Regions from separate parts of the Marinobacter apostichopi genome, predicted to be linked through region 1. Evidence: predicted binding sites of a transcription regulator. Region 1 holds the regulator's gene; the other holds the start of a gene.

Region 1 (9,957 bases):
CAAGTGGACCAGCGGATCGGACAGGGCTTCTACCAGGTTCTTGTCCAGATCCGTGTCTTCGCCGTGCATGACGAGGTTCACTTCTTTTTTCAGGCTACGGGCCAGGTCCCGAACCACACGCGGGAAACGGCCAAACACTTTCTTGATTGGCTGCATGCGGGTTTGCATGACCGCCGCCTGCAGATCGGTGGTGACGACATCGAGATTTGAGACGGCTTTGTGCATATGCTCGTCTTCACTGGACGCACCCAGGCGCTGCAAGCGATTACGTACCAGCACCAGCTCACCCACCATGTTCATGATGTCGTCCAGGCGCTTGGTGTCCACGCGCACGGTAGTCTCTGCGACCGGGGACGTATCTCGGGCTGGCGCAGGGGCTGCTGAGGCCGCTGCCTTGGCTTCAGCCTTCTTCGGCTCGGCTTTCTTGGGCCCTGTTTTCTTTGGTTCACTCTTCGAAGCAACCGGCTTTGCCTTGGCAGGTTCCGCGGCCGGCGTTCCGGTTTCACCGGTGCCCGCTGCAGTTGGCGCGCCGCCTTTGCCATGCAAATCGTCCAGCAGTTTTTCGAACTCATCGTCAGTAATCAGATCGTCACCGGCGGCGTTCGATTGGCTGGCGCTGGCCGCAGCACTGGTATCAGCTGCAGGCGCGGGCTCATCCGCGGCAACGGCACCGGCAAACTGGCCTTTGCCGTGGAGCTGATCCAGCAGGGCTTCGAATTCATCATCGGTGATGTCGTCATCGCCGGATCCACCGCCCGCAGCCGGCTCGGCCTTGACCGGATCATCAACAGTCGCGGGAGATTCTTGAGCGGCACTGCCATCCTGCAACGCGTCCAGCAACTGCTCGAATTCTTCATCGGTAATATCGCCACCGTCTTCCGCCGATTGCGGCGTGACAGCGGGAGCTTCTTCCTGTGCAGGCGATTCGCCTGCGGGTTCAGCAAAGGCGTCGAGGGACGCAATGAGCTGGTCTGGGGCTGGCGTCAGCGTTTCGCCGTTTCGGACCTGGTCGAACATTGCGTTGACGTGGTCGAGGGTTTCAAGCACCACATCCATGAGTTCGGAGTCCACCTTGCGCTTATGGTTACGCAAGATGTCGAAAACGTTTTCAGCCGAGTGACAGCAATTAACCAGAGCCTCAAGCTGCAGGAAGCCGGCACCACCCTTTACCGTGTGAAAGCCACGGAATATGGCGTTGAGCAGATCACTGTCATCAGGATTTCGCTCAAGATCTACCAACTGCTCTGACAGTTTTTCGAGAATCTCACCGGCTTCCACCAGGAAGTCCTGGAGAATCTCATCATCGGCATCAAACGCCATGGGTAATCCTCATTAGTTCAGAAACCGAGACTGGACAGCAGATCATCAACGTCGTCCTGTCCCGACACTACATCTTCACGTTCTTCGGCCTTGATCTGCGGCCCTACACCCTGCTCTGCCGAAACCTCAGTTTCATCAATCTTGTGCACGGTGCCAGTCAGCTGATCTACATGGCTGGCCATCACCACGAGGCTTAGCATCTGTTCTTCGACTTCTTTCACCAGCGCAGTGACCTTCTGAATCACCTGACCGGTCAGATCCTGGAAATCCTGGGCCAGCAGGATTTCAGACAGGCTGTTATACATGCTGTCGGCGTCGGCAGTCAGGCTGACGAAGAAGCGGTCAATCCGACCGTACAGCTCGCGGAATTCCGCTGGCTGCATCTCACGCCGACGCAGGCGCTGCCACTCGTCCCGGAGTTCCGTCGCTTCATTGCGGACCGCGTTTGCCACTGGCATGGTTTCTTCAACCAGGTCCATGGTGCGATTGGCAGCCTGGCTGGTCATCTGCACGACATATTCCAGGCGATCGGAGGCGTCGGTCATCTTCGACAGTGCTTCCTGCTGCTCCAAACTGCGCGGATCTATCTGGAAATTACGAATTGCCTCGTGAAGACTCCGGGTGAGGCGTCCAACCTCACGGTACAGGCTTTGGTCCCTGACCTCGCTGAGCTCGTTAATCACAGTCATTGCTTGAGCAAAATCGCCGGCCTGCACACTCTTGGCCAACTCCTCACTCTGACGCTGGAGCTTTTCAGTCACCTCCGGATCGAGGCTCCGATGGTTCGTATTGCTATCGCTCATAAGAGCCATCCGACCTCTGGTTACTGAATACGTTCGAAGATTTTCTCAATCTTTTCTTTAAGCACCGCGGCCGTAAATGGCTTGACCACGTAGCCATTCACACCAGCCTGGGCGGCTGCGACAATCTGGTCGCGCTTGGCTTCCGCGGTCACCATCAGCACCGGCAGGGTCTTCAGGCTTTCGTCCGCGCGCACGGCTTTCAGCAGGTCAAAACCCGACATGCCCGGCATGTTCCAGTCCGTCACCAGAAAGTCGTACTTGCCGCTTTTCAGCATTGGCAGCGCAGAATTGCCGTCGTCAGCTTCATCGGTGTTGCTGAACCCAAGATCGCGCAGCAGGTTCTTGATGATCCGTCGCATCGTGGAAAAATCATCCACGATCAGGATTTTCATGTTCTTGTCCAAAGGGACCTCCAGTTAGTCACACCCGGAATTCGTTTGACCGTTGAGCTCTAAACCTAACGGGCCGTCTTTTTTAACCACGTATTGTCTGATCTTTGATGACCATGTAAAGCGCTGGTTACCAAAAACTACACAGCGCCATGAACCGGACACACGTTATTTGTCATCATTCGTTGGCGTCTCGCTGCCAGTCGGACAGCCGACCGCGCAATCGCAGTGCGGCCTGGCTGTGAATCTGACTGACCCTGCTTTCGCTTACCCCGAGGACGGCGCCGATCTCTTTCAGGTTCAGCTCTTCCTGGTAATACAGGCTCAGAACCAGCTTTTCGCGCTCCGGTAACTCCTCAATGGCGTGCGCCAGGTTGCGCCGGAAAGCGTCGGAAGCCAGTCCATCCAGAGGATTATCACTGGTCTCTGCTTCTTCTATCGGCAGATCTCCGGATTCATTGAGCTCATCGAGGCTAAAAAGTCGTCCGCTGTTAGCGTCCGATAGCGAGGCATGATATTCCGACAGCTCCATTCCCAGCTCTTCAGCGACTTCAGGGTCCTGAGCTTCCCGGCCTTTGCGGTCTTCCACGGCCTTGATCGCTTGAGAGATACGGCGGGCGTTACGGTGAACGGACCGGGGCACCCAGTCGCCCTTACGGATTTCATCCACCATGGCGCCACGGATGCGGATTCCGGCATAGGTTTCGAAGGTAGCGCCTTTTGCGGAACTATAGCGTTGGGCAGCCTCAAGCAGGCCAATCATGCCGGCCTGCATAAGGTCTTCCAACTGCACTGAGGCCGGCAGTCGGGCCATCAGGTGCAGCGCTATTTTCTTGACCAGCGGGGCCTGCTCTTCAATGAGACGGGCCTGACCCGAGGCGCCGGCCTGCTGGTAGATTCCCAGGTTATTCGTCAATGTCATGCATCCGGTGTTGTTTTGACTGGATCAGATTCAGACTTCGACGAGCCGCTCCACAAAAAACTCGAGATGTCCCCGAGGAGAGGAAGGTAGCGGCCAGCTGTCTACTTTATCCGCCAGGGCCTTGATTGCCAGTGAGGCCTTGGCGCGGGGGTAGGCGTCCAGCACAGCGCGCTGGCGCTGCACCGATTTCTTGACGGCCTCGTCGTAGGGCACCATGCCCACGTACTGCAGGGCAACATCAAGGAAACGTTCGGTGACCCGGGTCAGTTTATCGAACAGGTGACGTCCTTCCTGTTCGTTGCGCACCTGGTTCGCCAGAATGCGGAAACGGTTGGTGCCGTACTCCCGGTTCATCAGCTTGATGAGAGCGTAAGCATCCGTAATAGAGGTAGGTTCGTCGCATACCACGAACAGCAACTCCTGGGACGCGCGGAGGAAGCTGACGACTGACTCGGAAATGCCGGCGGCGGTATCAACGATCAACACGTCAATCTGATCACTCAATTCACTGAAAGCGTTGATCAGGCCCGCGTGTTCCATGGGGCTCAGGTGGGTCATACGCTGGGTGCCGGATGAGGCCGGGACGATTTTGATGCCACCAGGGCCGTTCACCAGTACGTCCTTCAGGTCACATTCGCCTGAGAGCACATCCGAGATATTGCGATTGGAGGTAATGCCGAGCAGCACGTCGATGTTGGCCAAACCCAGGTCGGCATCCAGAATCACCACGCGACGGCCTTTCTGTGCGAGGGCGATACCGAGGTTGACCGACACGTTACTCTTGCCGACCCCACCCTTTCCACCAGATACCGCAATCACCTGTACCGGATTTGCTCTGCTCATGTTGAATCTTGTCTCTCGCCAGTTTCGTCGAAGGCTCGTCTTACTAAACAGCGCCCGTTTTGCACGCCGGATACTCCATCATCCGATACAGGTGTCACAATACTCAAGCCCCTTCAGCCACCGATTGCTCTTGCTGAATGCTTTTTAACCGCTCCACACCCAACCGAACCAGCGGAACGGCCTCTGCGTGATGCAGGTCCTCAGGGATTTTTTGACCATCCGTGTAATAGGCCACCGGCAACCCGGTTTCCATGACAAACCCCAGAGACTCGCCCAGGGTAAGGGCTTCGTCAATCTTGGTCATCACGCAGCCCGCAAGATTTGCCATCTTATAGCAATGCCAAACGGATTTCATGATGCGTGGCTGACTGGTGGCGGATACCACCAGATGAGTGCGAATGTTGTGATGGCTTTGCGCCAACTCCGACAGCTGCTCTTCGTAGCCTTTATCTGAGCTGGTCAGTCCTGCGGTATCGATCAGCACCATGTGGCGGTCGGACAATTCGTCGAGAATGGAATCCAGCGAGTGGCTTTCGTCAACGACCCGCACCGGTACATTGAGGATGCGCCCGAACACGAACAGCTGCTCGTGGGCCGCCACCCGGTAACGATCAGTGGTCACCAGCGCCAGTGAATCGGCGCCGTGACGAAGCACGTAGCGTGCCGCCAGCTTACCAATGGTTGTGGTCTTGCCGGAGCCGGTGGGACCTACCAGAGCGTAGGCGCCGCCCTCGTCCAACCATTCCTCACGGGCCGTGCGCACGCCGGTGACGAGCATCTTCAGGGACTGCTTCCAGCCCTCGTCGAGCCGGCCGCCTTTATGCCGACGTGACAGAGACGCCGCCAGATCGCTGCTCAACCCAAACTCCTGCAAACGTTCCGCCAGTCGCTGCTGAACGGCATTGCTGGCAGGTTTGGCAGGCTCAGCCGCCCGACCATGCATCAAATCCCGTAAGGAGCTGATTTCGGCTCGCATCTGGGCCAGTTCATCTGAATAGCCGGAAGTGCCGCCGTTTGACCGGGCAATCGGCTCCTCGGAATCGGCCATGGCCGCGTCGCTCAGCTCGGCGAACGATGCGCCAGCATAGCCGGCACCCGCCTGCGCCCGTTTCTCGCGGACGTCACGAATGCGATCCCGAGACCGCCCCAGCTCGTCTTCCAGGCGACGGTGCTGGTCGGCCTGCATTTCCGCCAACCGCGATCCGTTGGTGGCGGTTTCGGCCTGCTCGCCCAGACGCTGGCGCGCCATATTCTCGTCGTAGTCCAGTGCCGTCACGATTTCGACGCCGCCATCGACACGGCGATTGGAAAGAATCACGGCATCCGGGCCCATCTGCTCACTGACCTGCTTCAGCGCCTCTGACATGCTTTGCGCAAAAAACCGTTTTACTTTCATGCTGCCTCATCCTCCACCGGCACCGCCGCCTGGGCGTTGTCCGTATTGGGGTCCGTGTGCTTACTGGCCAACGGACGCCACGATAGTGATCTGTTTGTTATCCGGGATTTCCTGGTACGAAAGCACGTGCAAACGCTCGACTCCGTAACTCGCAAACCGCGCCAGAACCGGCCGAAGCGGCCCTGAGACCAGCAGGATGGCGGGCTTCCCAAGCATTTCCTGGCGCTGCACGCTTTCCTGGAGGGAGCGCTGCAGTTTTTCCACCATGTTCGGCTCGAGAACCAACCCAATGTCATCCTGACCGCCGGATTGTTGACTCTGTTGAACAGACTTCAGCAATAACTGTTCCAGATCTGGATCCAGGGTAATAACCGGTATCTCTGCCTCGTTGCCACAGATGCTCTGAACGATCATGCGACGCAGGGACTGTCGGGCTGCTGTGGTCAGCAGTTTCGGGTCCTGGCTCTTCGGATGCACGTTGACCATGGCCTCGGCAATGGAGCGCATGTCCCGGATCGGCACCTCTTCTTTCAGCAGGTTTTGCAGCACTTTCAGCAACAGACTGATGGACATCGTAGTCGGCACCAGTTCCTCGGCCAGCTTGGGCGACACTTTCTCCAACTGGTCCAGCCACTTCTGAACTTCCTCGTGACCCAGCAGTTCATGGGCGTGTTTCTGCAGCACCTGATTGAGATGGGTTGCCACCACAGTGCTGGCATCCACCACGGTATAACCCAGAGTCTGGGCCTGGTCTTTCTTGTCCGACTCGATCCAGCTGGCATCCAGACCAAAGGCGGGATCTTTACCTTCAATGCCTTCGATCTTGCCGAACACCTGACCCGGGTCGATGGCCAACTCCCGCTCCGGGTGGATTTCGGCCTCGGCAATGGTGACGCCCATCAAGGTGATTCGATAAACGTTGGGCATCAGGTCCAGGTTGTCGCGAATGTGAACCGACGGCATCAGGAAGCCCAGATCCTGGGACAGCTTTTTGCGCACGCCCTTGATCCGGCTCAGCAGCTGACCACCCTGGGATTTGTCGACCAGGGGGATCAGCCGGTAGCCGACTTCCAAACCAACAATGTCGACCGTGGCCACGTCGTCCCAGCCCAGCTCTTTGGTCTCACTTGGCGCTGGCAACTCGCGGCCATGATCACCATCCCCGCCCGAGGGCAGTTCGCCGCCGGCTGGCCGAGGCATGCCACCGGAACCACCACGCACCGGGAAGGCTCCGTCTTCCTCGACGGTTTGGCGATCGTGCTTCCAGATATACCAGGCTGCGCCGGCGGCAAGACTGCCGAGACCCAGGAAGGCAACGTGGGGCATACCTGGAATCAGGCCCAGGATAATCAGGATTGTAGCGGCAATGGCCAGGGCCTTGGGCGCACTGAACATCTGACTCAGGATTTGCCCACCCATGTCCTGGCTGGAGGTTACCCGGGTCACCATGATGGCAGCGGAGGTAGAGAGCAGCAGCGACGGGATCTGGGCGACCAGGCCATCACCGATGGTCAGCAGGGCGTAACGCTCCACTGCCAACCCGAAGGTCAGATCGTGTTGCAGCATACCGATGGCAACACCACCGATGATGTTGATGGCCAGAATCAGCAGGCCGGCAACCGCATCGCCTTTCACGAATTTGGAAGCACCGTCCATGGAACCGTAGAAGTCGGCTTCCTGAGCAATTTCCGAGCGGCGGTGCTTGGCTTCGTCCTGATTGATCAGGCCGGCGTTCAGGTCGGCATCGATCGCCATCTGCTTGCCGGGCATGGCGTCCAGAGTAAAGCGGGCGCTGACTTCCGAGACCCGGCCGGCACCTTTGGTCACCACCAGGAAGTTGATGATCATCAGGATGGCGAACACCACCAGACCGACCGCGTAGTTGCCGCCGATCAGCACTTCACCAAAGGACTCGATGACCTTACCGGCAGCGTCGCCACCCTCGTGCCCTTCCAACAGTACGATCCGGGTTGAGGCCACGTTCAGGGCCAGCCGCAACAGTGTTGCTACCAGCAGTACGGTCGGGAAAGACGCGAACTCCATTGGACGCATCGCGTAGACACACACCAGCAGGATCACAATGGACAGGGTGATGTTGAAGGTAAAGAAGACGTCCAGAAGGAATGCCGGCATGGGCAGGATCATCATGCCCAGCAGCCCCATCAGCATGACCGGGACACCGAGGTTTCCCCGCGTCAGGGATTTGACGTTATTAAGGACTAAAGCTCTGTCCATGCCGGATACTTCTCCGATTGGCTGTGCGTGACCGCGTGCTCAGGGTCGAAAACCTGACGCAAAGGCGTCGTTTCAGAGAGGTGTGGCAAGATCCGTACCACTCCTTACTCAATTTCCATGAGCTTTCCGAGAGTGTCGCCTGACGTACCCGCCCAGATGCGGTATCCTTGCGCCATTTGAACGCGCCGCAAATCCATTTAAGACAAACCAGACTCACAGGTGACCCATGCCAATTCACGAGGTTAAACATCCCCTGATCCAGCACAAACTCGGCCTTATGCGCCGGTCGGACATCAGCACCAAGAATTTCCGTGAGCTGGCACAAGAAGTTGGCGCCCTGCTGACTTACGAAGCGACAAAAGATTTCAATCTGCAGGAAAAGACCATCGAAGGCTGGGCCGGACCGGTCAAGGTTGAGCAGATCCACGGCAAGAAGATCACCATTGTTCCGATCCTGCGTGCTGGCCTCGGCATGCTGGACGGTGTTCTGAGCCTGATCCCGGTCGCGCGGGTGAGTGTGGTCGGCCAGATCCGTAACGAGGAAACCCTGGAAGCCAGCACCTACCTGGAAAAGCTGGTCGGCGAACTGGACCAGCGTATGGCCCTGATCGTGGACCCGATGCTCGCCACCGGTGGCTCAATGATTTCGACCATCGACCTGCTGAAGAAAGCCGGCAGCACCGAAATCCGTGCCCTGATCCTGGTTGCGGCGCCTGAGGGTGTTGAGAAGGTACTGGAAGCGCACCCGGACGTATCCATCTACACCGCATCTGTGGACGAGCGCCTGAACGAGAAAGGCTACATCCTGCCGGGTCTGGGCGATGCCGGTGACAAGATCTTCGGCACCAAGCAGAAGGACGTCTGAGCATGCAAGAACACACTAACGAACCGGCCTGGAAACAGGCACTAGCCGGTTCCCAGATGCTGCTGGTGGCTTTCGGCGCCCTGGTGCTGATGCCACTGATCACAGGGCTGGACCCGAACGTCGCCCTGTTCACCGCCGGCATGGGCACCATCGTGTTTCATATTGTCACTGGCGGCCAGATTCCGATCTTCCTGGCGTCGTCCTTTGCCTTCATTGCGCCGGTCATTGCCTCCAAGGGCCGATTCGGCATGGAAGAGACCCTGGGCGGCTTGATGGCAGCCGGCATTCTGTACATCTTCCTGAGCGGCTTGGTTCGCCTGCGCGGCACCGGCTTTGTACGCGCTTTGCTGCCGCCCGTAGTCATCGGCCCGGTTATCATGACCATCGGCCTCGGCTTGGCGCCGGTTGCCGTACACATGGCTTCCGGCCGCACCGGCGACGGTTCCAGCCAGCTGATCCCTTACGATACCGCTATCTGGATCGCGATGATTTCCCTGGGCGTGACCATCATCATGTCTGTTTGGGCGAAGGGCATCTTCCGCCTGATCCCGATCATGTTTGGTGTCATCACCGGCTACGTACTGTCTGCCTTTGCTGGCATCGTCGACACTACGCCCATCCAGGAAGCGCCCTGGCTGGCGGTACCGAACTTCGTTGCGCCTGAATTCAGCTGGGGTGCCATCCTGTTCATGATTCCGGTGGCCATCGCCCCGGCCATTGAGCACATCGGCGACGTTCTGGCCATTGGCAACGTCACCCGCAAGAACTTCCTGGAAAAGCCGGGCCTGCACCGCACACTTCTGGGCGACGGCCTGGCCACCAGCGCCGCAGCGGCCCTGGGTGGACCACCCAACACCACCTACTCGGAAGTTACCGGTGCAGTCATGCTGACCAAGAACTTCAACCCGCGGGTTATGTGGTGGGCCGCCGTAGTTGCCATCGTGCTGGCGTTCGTTGGCAAGTTTGGCGCCGCCCTGCAAACCATTCCGGTGCCGGTTATGGGCGGCATCCTGTGCCTGCTGTTCGGCTCCATCGCGGTGGTCGGCCTGAACACCCTGATCCGCCACCAGGTGGATCTGTCCCAGTCCCGTAACCTGGTGATCGTGGGCGTGACCCTGGTATTCGGTATTGGCGGCATGGTGCTGGGCCACCTGGAAGGCATTGCCCTTTGTGCGGTCGCAGCC
Region 2 (9,957 bases), 750 kb from region 1:
CAGCAGGTACTGGGCCTGCAATACGAGGACTTGTCGGCCGGCTCCGGCGAATGGCGAGCTAAGACCTTCTACCTGCGCCGTAATTTCGAGCAGCAACTGCCCTTTCCCGGCCCGAGCCGAATCGACTACAACCGCGATTACTTCGGCTTCAACTCCGACTATCGCCAGCCCTTTGCATTGGCCGGTTACCCTGTCCGCACGGTTACTGGGATTGAGGCGCGACGACAACGGGACGATCGCAGCCGACGCGAAGTGAGTTTTGACGGCACACTTCAGGGTGAAACTGCAGATGAGGTGCAAACCGCTACGGCACTCAGCGTTTTCAGCCAAAGTGATCTGGACCTGAATTCCGACCTGACACTTTCAGTGGGCGCCCGCTTCGATCACATCCACCTGGATGTGGACGACCAATTCGTTCAGGACGGCGATCAGTCCGGTGACCGATCCTTTGGTGAATGGAGTGGCTCAGCCGGCCTGAGTTATCGATATCGCCCCGACCATCAGGCCTACGCCAACCTAAGCACCGCGTTCGAAACACCCACCTTCTCGGAGTTCGCCAACCCCTCAGGCCAGGGCGGTTTCAATCCGGATGTTGAGCCCCAGAAGGCGGTGAATCATGAATTGGGCTTACGGGGCGAACTGGACGGCGGCGTCCGCTATGACCTGACTCTGTTCTGGATTGATGTGCGTGACGAGTTGACCCCCTACACCTTGCCTGGCGACAACGACCGGACCTTTTATCGTAATACCGGGGATACCACTCGCAAAGGTGTTGAAGCGGCCGCGGGTTGGAGTATCTCGCAAGCCTGGCGGATTGAGACGGCCCTGACACTGGCCCGCTACACCTTTGATGACTATCAAGTGGGCGGCAATGACTTTGCCGGTAACCGGCTGCCAGGGCTGCCGGAGCGGGTCTGGAGCAACCAGATACAGTGGAGCGGTCTCGGTGGCAATTTCGCGACCCTTGAAACCCGCTATGTCGGAGACTTGGTGGCGGATGATGCCAACAATGTCGAGGTCGACGATTACTGGCTGGTGAACCTGCGAGGGGGCGATACCTGGCACGTCAGCCGCAACAGCCTGCTGAAAGCCTTCGTGGGTGTCCGCAATGTTCTGGACGAGGAGCATTTCGCCAATGTGCGCATTAACGCCAGCAACGGCCGATATTTCGAACCAGCGGCCAAGCGCACCTATTACGCGGGGTTAGAGCTCACTTTCTGAACCCATAAAAAAAGCCCTGACCTTGTGTAAGGTCAGGGCTTTCTGTTGGCGGAGAGGGAGGGATTCGAACCCTCGAAACGCTATTAACGTTTACACACTTTCCAGGCGTGCGCCTTCAGCCACTCGGCCACCTCTCCAATAAACTGTTTCAAATCAGCAATATCGTCGCTCATTTGAGGGCGCAAACTCTAATGGTTTTTATGCCGTTTGGCAACTCCCTTTCTACACTTCGGGCATTTTTTTCTTTTCGGGTGGGTTTTCGTTTACCTCTTGTTAGGATTGGGCACTATGGGAGAAAGGTCGCGCGCCATTCCACTCCTGCCAATTCCGCCTAAGGAGCCAGCCAATGATGATGAAAACCGAGCACTCAACCCTGGTGTTGATCGACGTTCAGGAACGACTGATGCCTGCCATCGCCCATGGCGAGGAAGTGGTCGACCGGTGCCTCACTCTCGCCACCATTGCTGGGCTTCTAGGGGTGCCCATAGTGGCCACAGAGCAATCACCGGAGAAGCTTGGCCACAACGTGGAAGACATCCGGGAACTGTGTGATCAGGTCATTTCCAAGGACCATTTCGACGCCTGCGGTGACGGTCTCATCGACCAGCTTCCGCAAGGACGTCAGGAGATCGTGATCTCAGGGTGTGAAACCCACGTATGCATGCTGCAAACGGCACTCAGCCTGCTCAATGCCGGCTACACCGTATGGGTAGTAGCAGACGCCACCGGTTCCCGAAACGAGTTTGACCGGGACGTTGCCCTGGATCGCCTAGCTCAGAGTGGCGCACGGATCGTGACGCTGGAAATGGTCGCCTTTGAGTGGATGAAGAACAGCAAGCACCCGCACTTCCGGGATATCCAAAACTTGATCAAATAGCTACCAGGCACGAGGCCAGCGATGCTGAACATGGATTTCTCCAAGCGTGTAGTAATCCGCACTGAAGAACAGGATTGGGTTCCCAGCCCGGCGGGCGGCGTGCTGAGAAAACCGCTGGCCCGTGAAGAGGCGGAACGTGGTCACGCCACCAGCGTGGTCCGTTATGAGGCGGGCGCCTCATTTAAACGGCACGAGCATCCGTTGGGTGAGGAAATCCTGGTTCTGGATGGTGTTTTTTCCGATGAAACCGGAGACTATCCCGCCGGAACTTATTTCCGAAACCCGCCCGGGACTGGCCACGCGCCCTTCAGCCGTGACGGCTGCACCCTGCTGGTCAAATTGCATCAATTTGAAGAGCGTGACCTTACGCCTGTGCGAATAGACACCCATTCTCAGCCCTGGCTACCGGGTATTGGCGGGCTTGAGGTAATGCCGCTGCACAATTTCGAGCACGAGCATGTCGCATTGGTGAAATGGCCGGCCGGCGAGCGCTTTCAACCGCACCGGCACTTCGGCGGAGAGGAGATCTTTGTGCTCTCAGGCGAGTTCTGTGATGAATACGGCCGCTACCCGGTCGGTACCTGGATTCGCAGCCCTCATCTCAGCCAACACCACCCCTTTGTTGAGCAGGAGACCGTAATCTGGGTGAAAACCGGCCACCTGCCACTCCAGGCCTGAGCTGCTAAGGTGTTTGGCAATTCCCCACAGACCTCTCCACAGGCCTCTCCACAATACTCTCCACGGCACTCTGGTCGACCACGATAAGCTCGGAGAGCTCGAAACCTTTCCTTTATGGAGCCTTAAGAGGCTTCAGAGCCGTGCCACTGGCCGCCGGAAAAATCGTGGTTACTGGAACGGCCAATGTCCATTGACCGCTCCCCCTCTGGCACCTCAAACACGTGATACGCTTCCGGGCCGAAGGTATCCAGTGCGGTGCCACGATACTCATAGGAGTCCGGGACCGGCTCGCCAGAGAAGGCGACGCGGAAATAGTGCTCGCGGGTCTGCGCGCCGACCCTTAATGGTTGCTCGACCCAGAGATAGACGGATTTATCCGGCACCATGTATTCACACCGGACGACGCGATAGCCGTCATGGAGCGAAAGACTGGTAGGCTCCTTACCGGGTTCCAGACGAAATTTGTGGATAGTCTTCATGGCGGTGACTCCTCTGAAAATGTGGTCTACACAATTCCATCCTGCCCCCAAAGACTGCTCGATAAAATAAGCTTTTATGAACCTTTTAGATCGTTTTTTTCGAGGAATCGAATGATCTATTCATAGGTCTATTTAGAGGCATTTTGAGAGGCCTGAAGGCTCGTACCGCCTTCGCAAATAGCACGAACGCCTTCATGTGCAGGGTCTTTGCTCCGAGTTATCGCAAACAGCTCATCTTTCACGTCATTGATTGAGGCTATCTCTTCCACCTCGTACTGTCGGCATACTTCCGCCCGGATGGCCGTCGGTGCCGCGAACACGCCAAGGCCTTGCCGGCCAAAGACTTTTATCAGTGCACTGTCATCAATGCGGGCCACCACGTTCATTCGCACCCCTTGCAGTGAAAACCAGTTCATCAGCTTCTCGAAATAAGGAGCATTGGTCGCATTCGCAAGCAGCGGCTCGCCGTTAAGTGAGCCCGGAAAGCCCCGCTTCAGTCGTTCGGCGATATCGGATCGGGCGAACAGGCTGATTGTCGAGCCTGCAAGCGGATGTGCAGTAAAGCGGCCGTGGTCAACCAGCCCTGGCATGCGATCAGTCAGCACCACATCAAGTTCCATGCGCTTGAGGCGCAGCATCAGATCCTCAGTGCCGCCGGTCTGGCAGTTGAGCTGAATAGGACGTGACAGCGCCATCGCGGGCTGCAGAAGCGCATAGGCAATCAACTTATGAATGGAGGCAGAGATCCCTGCAGACAACGTTAACGGACGATCGCCTGGCGCCAGCTGAAGGGTTTCAGTGAGTTCGCCGGTAAGTGCAAAGATCTCATCGGCATAACCCAGCACGGTCTTACCCAAATCGGTCAGAATCAGCTGCCGCTGTTCACGCCGGAACAGCAGACCATCCAGGGAAGATTCGAAGGTGGCGAGCTGTCCGCTCAGGGTTTGCGGGGCAAGCTCCAGCACCTCGCTGGCGCGGGCAATGGAGCCTTCCCTGCTGATCATCCAGAAGTAATAGAGGTGTCTGAGGTTGAGCTGATCCACTGGCAACTCCTCAGTTCACGATCAGGAGGGGCGAGGAATCTTAAGAATATCACCAAAGGTCACGTATTCGCTGCCGCCCAGGCGACCGATGGGGTCCACCGCCGCGGCATCGATCTTTAACCGGCCTTTATCATCGAAACGGGTCGCCTGGTCACTCACGTAGACTCCTTTCACCACGCCAAATACCAGAGTCTGGGGCGCTTCCCCGATTTCCTTGATGTCATAGAGCTCACAGGCGAAAGCAACGTGGCAATCCTTGAGCCGTGCCAGGCGGGAGCCTTCCATCGGCGTGAGCTCCAGCCCCAGATCCGCCAGCTCCGACTCACCGTGCGGCAAGGTGCGGGATGTGGCCGTCATGGCGCCAGCCAGTTCCCGGTGGGCGATATGGACGACAAAATCCTTACGAGCCTCGATATTCACCCGCGTGTCCTTGAAGGCATTGTCCGTGGGCTTTCGCCCCACCGAGAACATCAACACCGGAGGATTGCTGGTGATGGGTGTAAAGAATGAGAACGGCGCCAGGTTATAGTCGCCATCGGGATTTTCACTCAGCACCCAGGCAACCGGACGAGGTACCACGGTCTGGGTCAGAATGTGGTAAGCCTCGGTCGCATCCATGTTCTCGAAATCGATAAACATCAGGCTATTTTTTCCTGTAAATAATACCCGGGTGACACTGCACCATTTCATACAAGTCGGGCAGACCGTTCAGCGATTCAGAGGCACCTAGGATGAGGTAACCACCAGGATTCAGGGTGGCATGGATGCGGGTAAGGATGTCTTTCTTGAGCTCTGCCGAGAAATAGATGAGGACATTACGACACATCACGATGTCGAATTTCCCAAGCATGTAACGCTCCAGCAGGTTCAGCTCCTTGAACTCAACCATACTCTTGAGCTGCGGGCGAATTTGCCAGCCACCGTTGAGCGAGGGCGTGAAGAACTGTTTTTGCCGTTCCGGAGAGAGTCCACGCCCGATGGCGATCATTTCGTATTCGCCCCGGCGCGCCACTTCGAGAACACTTTTGGAGATGTCGGTGGCGGTAATTTTTACATCACGCAGGCGCCCCGGCCGTTGACGCCGGAACTCTTCCAAAATCATGCCCACCGAATAGGGCTCCTGCCCCGTGGAGCAGGCCGCGGACCAAAGCCGAAGAGGCTGAGCCGTTTTACGCTCGGCAAACTCTGGCAGCAGCTTTTCCTGCAGGATTCGGAACGGATGATTGTCTCGAAACCAGAGCGTTTCGTTAGTGGTCATCGCATCGATGACCACTTCACGGAGGCTCGCCCTACCCGTCCGTTTCAGTCGGTCGAGCAGTTCACCCAGGGAGTTGAGTTCGTTTTCTTCCAGGATTCGACGAAGGCGGCTCTTAACCAGATATTGTTTATTTTCGCCCAGCAAAATGCCGCACGCATCCTGCAGGAACGTTTTGAAGGCTTCATATTCCTGTGGCGTTATTTCCGCTTTCATTGGATCTCTGTTGTTTGTGCATCAGTGAGCAATGGCATCACCCTTGGTCGATGATCTCCATCACTCGCTCGGCCAGTTCGTCAGGACTGAACTTGGCCATGAAGTCGTCTGCCCCAACTTTTTGCACCATGGCCCGGTTAAAGACTCCGCTCAATGAAGTATGTAGCATAATAAACATCTCGCTGATAGCCGGGTCACTTTTACACTTGGTCACCAGTGTGTAGCCATCCATTTCCGGCATCTCGACGTCAGAGATAATGAGGGCCAGGTGATCACGGGCCTTGGAACCATCACTGGTGATCTCTTTCAGGTACTCATAGGCTTGTTTGCCGTCGTTTTTGGTGACCACGTCCATACCAATCGCCGTCAGGCAGCGCTCGATCTGGCGGCGAGCCACCGAGGAGTCATCAACCACCAGGACCGGCAGATTGGCAGGCTCCCGCCCAGCGCTCTTGCTCAAGACCGCTTCGGTAACATCTTCCTTGAGCGGAGAAACTTCTGAAAGAATCTTCTCTACGTCAATGATTTCAACCAGCTTATCATCAATCTTGGTAACGGCGGTGAGGTAAACATCCTTGCCCGCACCTTTCGGTGGCGGAAGGATATCTTCCCAGTTCATATTCATGATCCGATCCACGCCGGTAACCAGGAAGCCCTGGGTTTTCCGGTTGTACTCGGTGATAATCACAAAACTGTTCGCCAGTTCTTCCTGGGGAATCCCCGGCAAGCCAATGGACATGCTGAGGTCAATAATGGGAATGGTCTCACCGCGAGTGTGGGCGACTCCTCGAACCACAGAACGGCTGTTCGGGATGGAGGACAGCTTCGGACATTGAAGAACCTCTTTTACCTTGAACACGTTGATACCGTACATCTGCCGTCCGCGCAGGCGGAACATCAGCAGCTCAAGGCGGTTTTTCCCTACCAGCTGGGTCCGCTGGTTTACGCTATCCAATACCCCTGCCATCTATGCTCTCCTACCTCACCGGGTCATCACCGGCATGTATTTTGCTGTTATTCAGATCATGAACGAGCTGACGAAAAATCGTCACCAACATAACTATCTGCTCGCTTAACGGCCGACGGGGCCAAATCCTTAGGATTTTTCCAGAGTAATGGCCGGACATTGACAGCATAGGACAAAGTGACACGTATGCGCATCACCATTTTTAGCATCGCTCTAGTAATGTCCGGCGTCACGGGCGGCGTATCGGCCCAGACGACGGCCATGGAGATTGAGGAGGCTGCAACGCGCTATCTAACCGCCTTTTCGGAGGCGCAGTCTGAGCAAGGCTATGACGTCACCTTTGAGCCGGGCAGTGTTGACAGCAGGCTTTCCCTGGCTAGTTGTGAGCAGCCATTGGCCGTTGAGTTCACCGGTGATCCCTGGCGCAGCACCCATCCGTCCCTGCAGGTCGCGTGTGACGGTAAACGCCCCTGGCGTATGTTTGTGACCGCGTCGGTTTCCATCAATGGCCCCGCCCTGGTGGCAGCACGACCGCTGGCCCGTGGGGAGCGCATTACCGCCGATATGGTCACCACCGAATCGGTCGTGGTAAATGCCAGTCGCCGAGGCGTGCTGGGCAACGCCGATGATGTACAGGGCATGGAAATTCGTCGGCCAATCAATGCAGGGTCCGTGATTACCCCCGACCTCCTCTCCGCTCCCGACGCAGTGGAACGGGGCGATCATGTTATTATCTTCGCCAAGAGTGGAGCTTTCTCGGTAACATCCCGAGGCAAAGCCCTGGCAAATGCCTCGGTCGGCGAACAGGTATTGGTTGAGAACCTCCGATCTGCCCGGACGGTTCGGGCCAATGTCATCGCACCGGGGCGTGTTGAGATTCCGATGTAACCGAAGTTGGCAGCCTTGACTGGCAACCGGAACTGGCAAGTTTCTGCCGCTCGGCAATAGACTGCCGCCGCCCTCGCCACATCGCATACATAGAGGCGCAGCAGATGGAGAATTGGTAATAAAAATCCGGAATTTTTCACTAAAGGTATGGACGGCCCGGCCGTTACATAGATACACACCCGAGTAAGTCGCGCATCCGCGCGGCACTATACAGGCAAGCAGGTATACATATGTCAGTTGACTTAAATGGAATTGGCCCCGGCCAGGTCAACACCCAGAGAACCACGGCCGATAAGTCCTCCAGCAGCCAGGGCACCCAGCCGGCAAGCAGCGAACAGGCTAAAACCCAGGCCCAGTCCGCTCGCGGCGAAAGCGTTAGCCTCAGCAATCAGGCAAAAAACCTGAAGCAGCTGGAACAGAAGCTGGGTGATTATCCCGAGATGGATGACGACCGAATTGCAGAAATCCGGTCAGCACTCGAGAGCGGAACCTACAAAATTGATGCAGAGAAACTGGCCCAGAAAATGCTTGAGATGGATGAAAGCATTTTTGGGTGAGTAAATCATGGCTGCTATCGATGAATTGAAAGAGCTTCTGCTGCAAGACGTGAAACAGCTTGCGGTTTTGACGGACATCCTTGATAAGGAAAAAGCCTGCCTGTCCGCCTCCGATGTCCGTGCGCTGCAGGCGCTGACCGCAGAAAAAAATCAGCTTCTCGCACAGATAAGGGAGCGGGCAAAACAGAAGATCCACGCTCTCGTCGCCATGGGCTACAAGCCGGAGAGCGGTGCACCTTCCCGATTTATTCAAAGTGCCGGCCTGACCGAACTTATTGATCTCTGGAAACGTGCCGATGAGCAAATGCGCCAGTGTCAGGCCCTGAATCAGCACAACGGGCGGGTTATGGGCCACCTGCAAAAACGCCTCTCACGACTGACCGATATTTTCCGCGGTGCTACCGGCCAGCAAAAGCTTTATGGCCAGCAAGGCCAGCAGACCTCAGTATCAAGCAGAACCATTCTGGCCAGCGCCTGAGTGCCCCAGTCCTAAGATAACGCCCGGCAAGCCGGGCGTTATTTTTTTCCAGGATCGTTAGCGGGTATAGATAGTCATCTGTGACGAGGGGCTGAAGCGGATATCATGGATGCTGACGTTTCCAAACGAAGGCCCCCGACTGCCGCTCACCCGGATGTTGTTCATCCTGATTTCCTCAATGCGCTCCGGAAACGCCAGAGTCAGGCCACCATCCTCTTGCAACGTATATCGGGGTTCTCCCTCCCGATAGTGAACCCCTTTGATACTGAGGTCCGAATCCAGGAAGTTCAGGACAGGTACGAACACGTTGGTCGTAAGCTTCAGCCCTTCCATGACATCTGCTTCCGATCCGTCACCCTGTTCCGTTGCGTTACCCACCATGTTGCCCACCCGTGCCATACGTTCCAGCAGCGAGGAATCGCCCTGCCCCGACACGGCGGCTAACTCGTCGTCCTCCAGGGGCGTGAAGCCCGCCTCCTCGTACATCTCGCCAGACTCAGACGAAGTGGAGTTCGTGTTGTTGACATGGTTAGTGGCCGCGAAACCGACCAGTGGTTGGAAAGGCAGAGCTACAACGGCGACGAGCGCGGCGGCGTTACGGTAGCGGGACTGATGCTTCAGTACCCGATGCAACTCTTTTTCACTGATCCAGCCAGACTGAATGAACACCTCACCCAGTCGCTCTCCTGATTTCCGTTGCAAGCGCAGACCTTCTTCAAGCTGCGCTTCAGACAGGTAGCCTCGACCGACGAGCAATCGTCCTAATCGCGACTTTTCTTCAAATCCCTGACGGATTCTCACTGAATTCTCCTTATTATTCGTGAAAACCGTACAACCCGGCCCGGCATGGAGGAATAAGAACTGCAGCAACCACTGAGCGTAGCTTAATCTCGCGATTCCGTATCTCATGAGTCGCCGAAACAGCCCAAGCTTCTGCTAAAATCCTGCGGTAACTGAAGATTCAATGAATTATTGCAGGAAATCGCTCTGCAACTCACCAGGAGATAAGTAATCAAATGCTAAATTCCGTAAAACTGGTTCGTAGTGTGATCCCTGCCCTGATTCTAGCTATGTCGGCCATACTGCCGCTTAGCGGAGCCCACGCCGAAACGGCTTCAGAGACAGCTTCAGCACCCCTGCCGAGCGTAAAAGTTGTCACCAGCAAAGGCCCATTTGTCCTCCAGTTGCGCCCGGATGTCGCTCCAAAGACTGTTGAAAATTTTCTTGAGTACGCCCGCAGCGGGTTCTACGACAACACCGTGTTCCACCGCGTAATACCCGGTTTCATGATTCAGGGT

What was found. Region 1 encodes FliA, which starts transcription of late flagellar genes. Its sites were predicted from a motif close to CTAAAGTTTNNNNNNNNNNNGCCGNTAA; they were not measured.
Region 2: flgM (flagellar biosynthesis anti-sigma factor FlgM) is a predicted target of FliA. The motif match lies at 7,764-7,791, and genes of this name have one in related genera.

Annotation. Positions count from the first base shown of each region.
Region 1 covers NZ_AP028070.1:2,468,772-2,478,728, forward strand. The annotation lists gene QUE89_RS11320 (chemotaxis protein CheA) at 1-1,320, opposite strand, end outside; gene QUE89_RS11325 (protein phosphatase CheZ) at 1,338-2,123, opposite strand; gene cheY (chemotaxis response regulator CheY) at 2,144-2,527, opposite strand; gene QUE89_RS11335 (RNA polymerase sigma factor FliA) at 2,691-3,434, opposite strand; gene QUE89_RS11340 (MinD/ParA family protein) at 3,465-4,277, opposite strand; gene flhF (flagellar biosynthesis GTPase FlhF) at 4,381-5,673, opposite strand; gene flhA (flagellar biosynthesis protein FlhA) at 5,734-7,908, opposite strand; gene upp (uracil phosphoribosyltransferase) at 8,135-8,773, shown strand; gene QUE89_RS11360 (uracil-xanthine permease family protein) at 8,776-9,957, shown strand, end outside.
Region 2 covers NZ_AP028070.1:1,714,840-1,724,796, reverse strand. The annotation lists gene QUE89_RS07975 (TonB-dependent receptor family protein) at 1-1,221, shown strand, start outside; tRNA gene QUE89_RS07970 (tRNA-Ser) at 1,268-1,358, opposite strand; gene QUE89_RS07965 (isochorismatase family protein) at 1,568-2,098, shown strand; gene QUE89_RS07960 (cupin domain-containing protein) at 2,120-2,776, shown strand; gene QUE89_RS07955 (DUF7352 domain-containing protein) at 2,899-3,255, opposite strand; gene QUE89_RS07950 (LysR family transcriptional regulator) at 3,384-4,298, opposite strand; gene QUE89_RS07945 (flavin reductase family protein) at 4,320-4,937, opposite strand; gene QUE89_RS07940 (CheR family methyltransferase) at 4,942-5,769, opposite strand; gene QUE89_RS07935 (chemotaxis protein CheV) at 5,807-6,736, opposite strand; gene flgA (flagellar basal body P-ring formation chaperone FlgA) at 6,923-7,624, shown strand; gene flgM (flagellar biosynthesis anti-sigma factor FlgM) at 7,855-8,181, shown strand; gene QUE89_RS07920 (flagella synthesis protein FlgN) at 8,189-8,659, shown strand; gene QUE89_RS07915 (cyclic di-GMP-binding domain-containing protein, MshE-related) at 8,717-9,460, opposite strand; gene QUE89_RS07910 (peptidylprolyl isomerase) at 9,676-9,957, shown strand, end outside.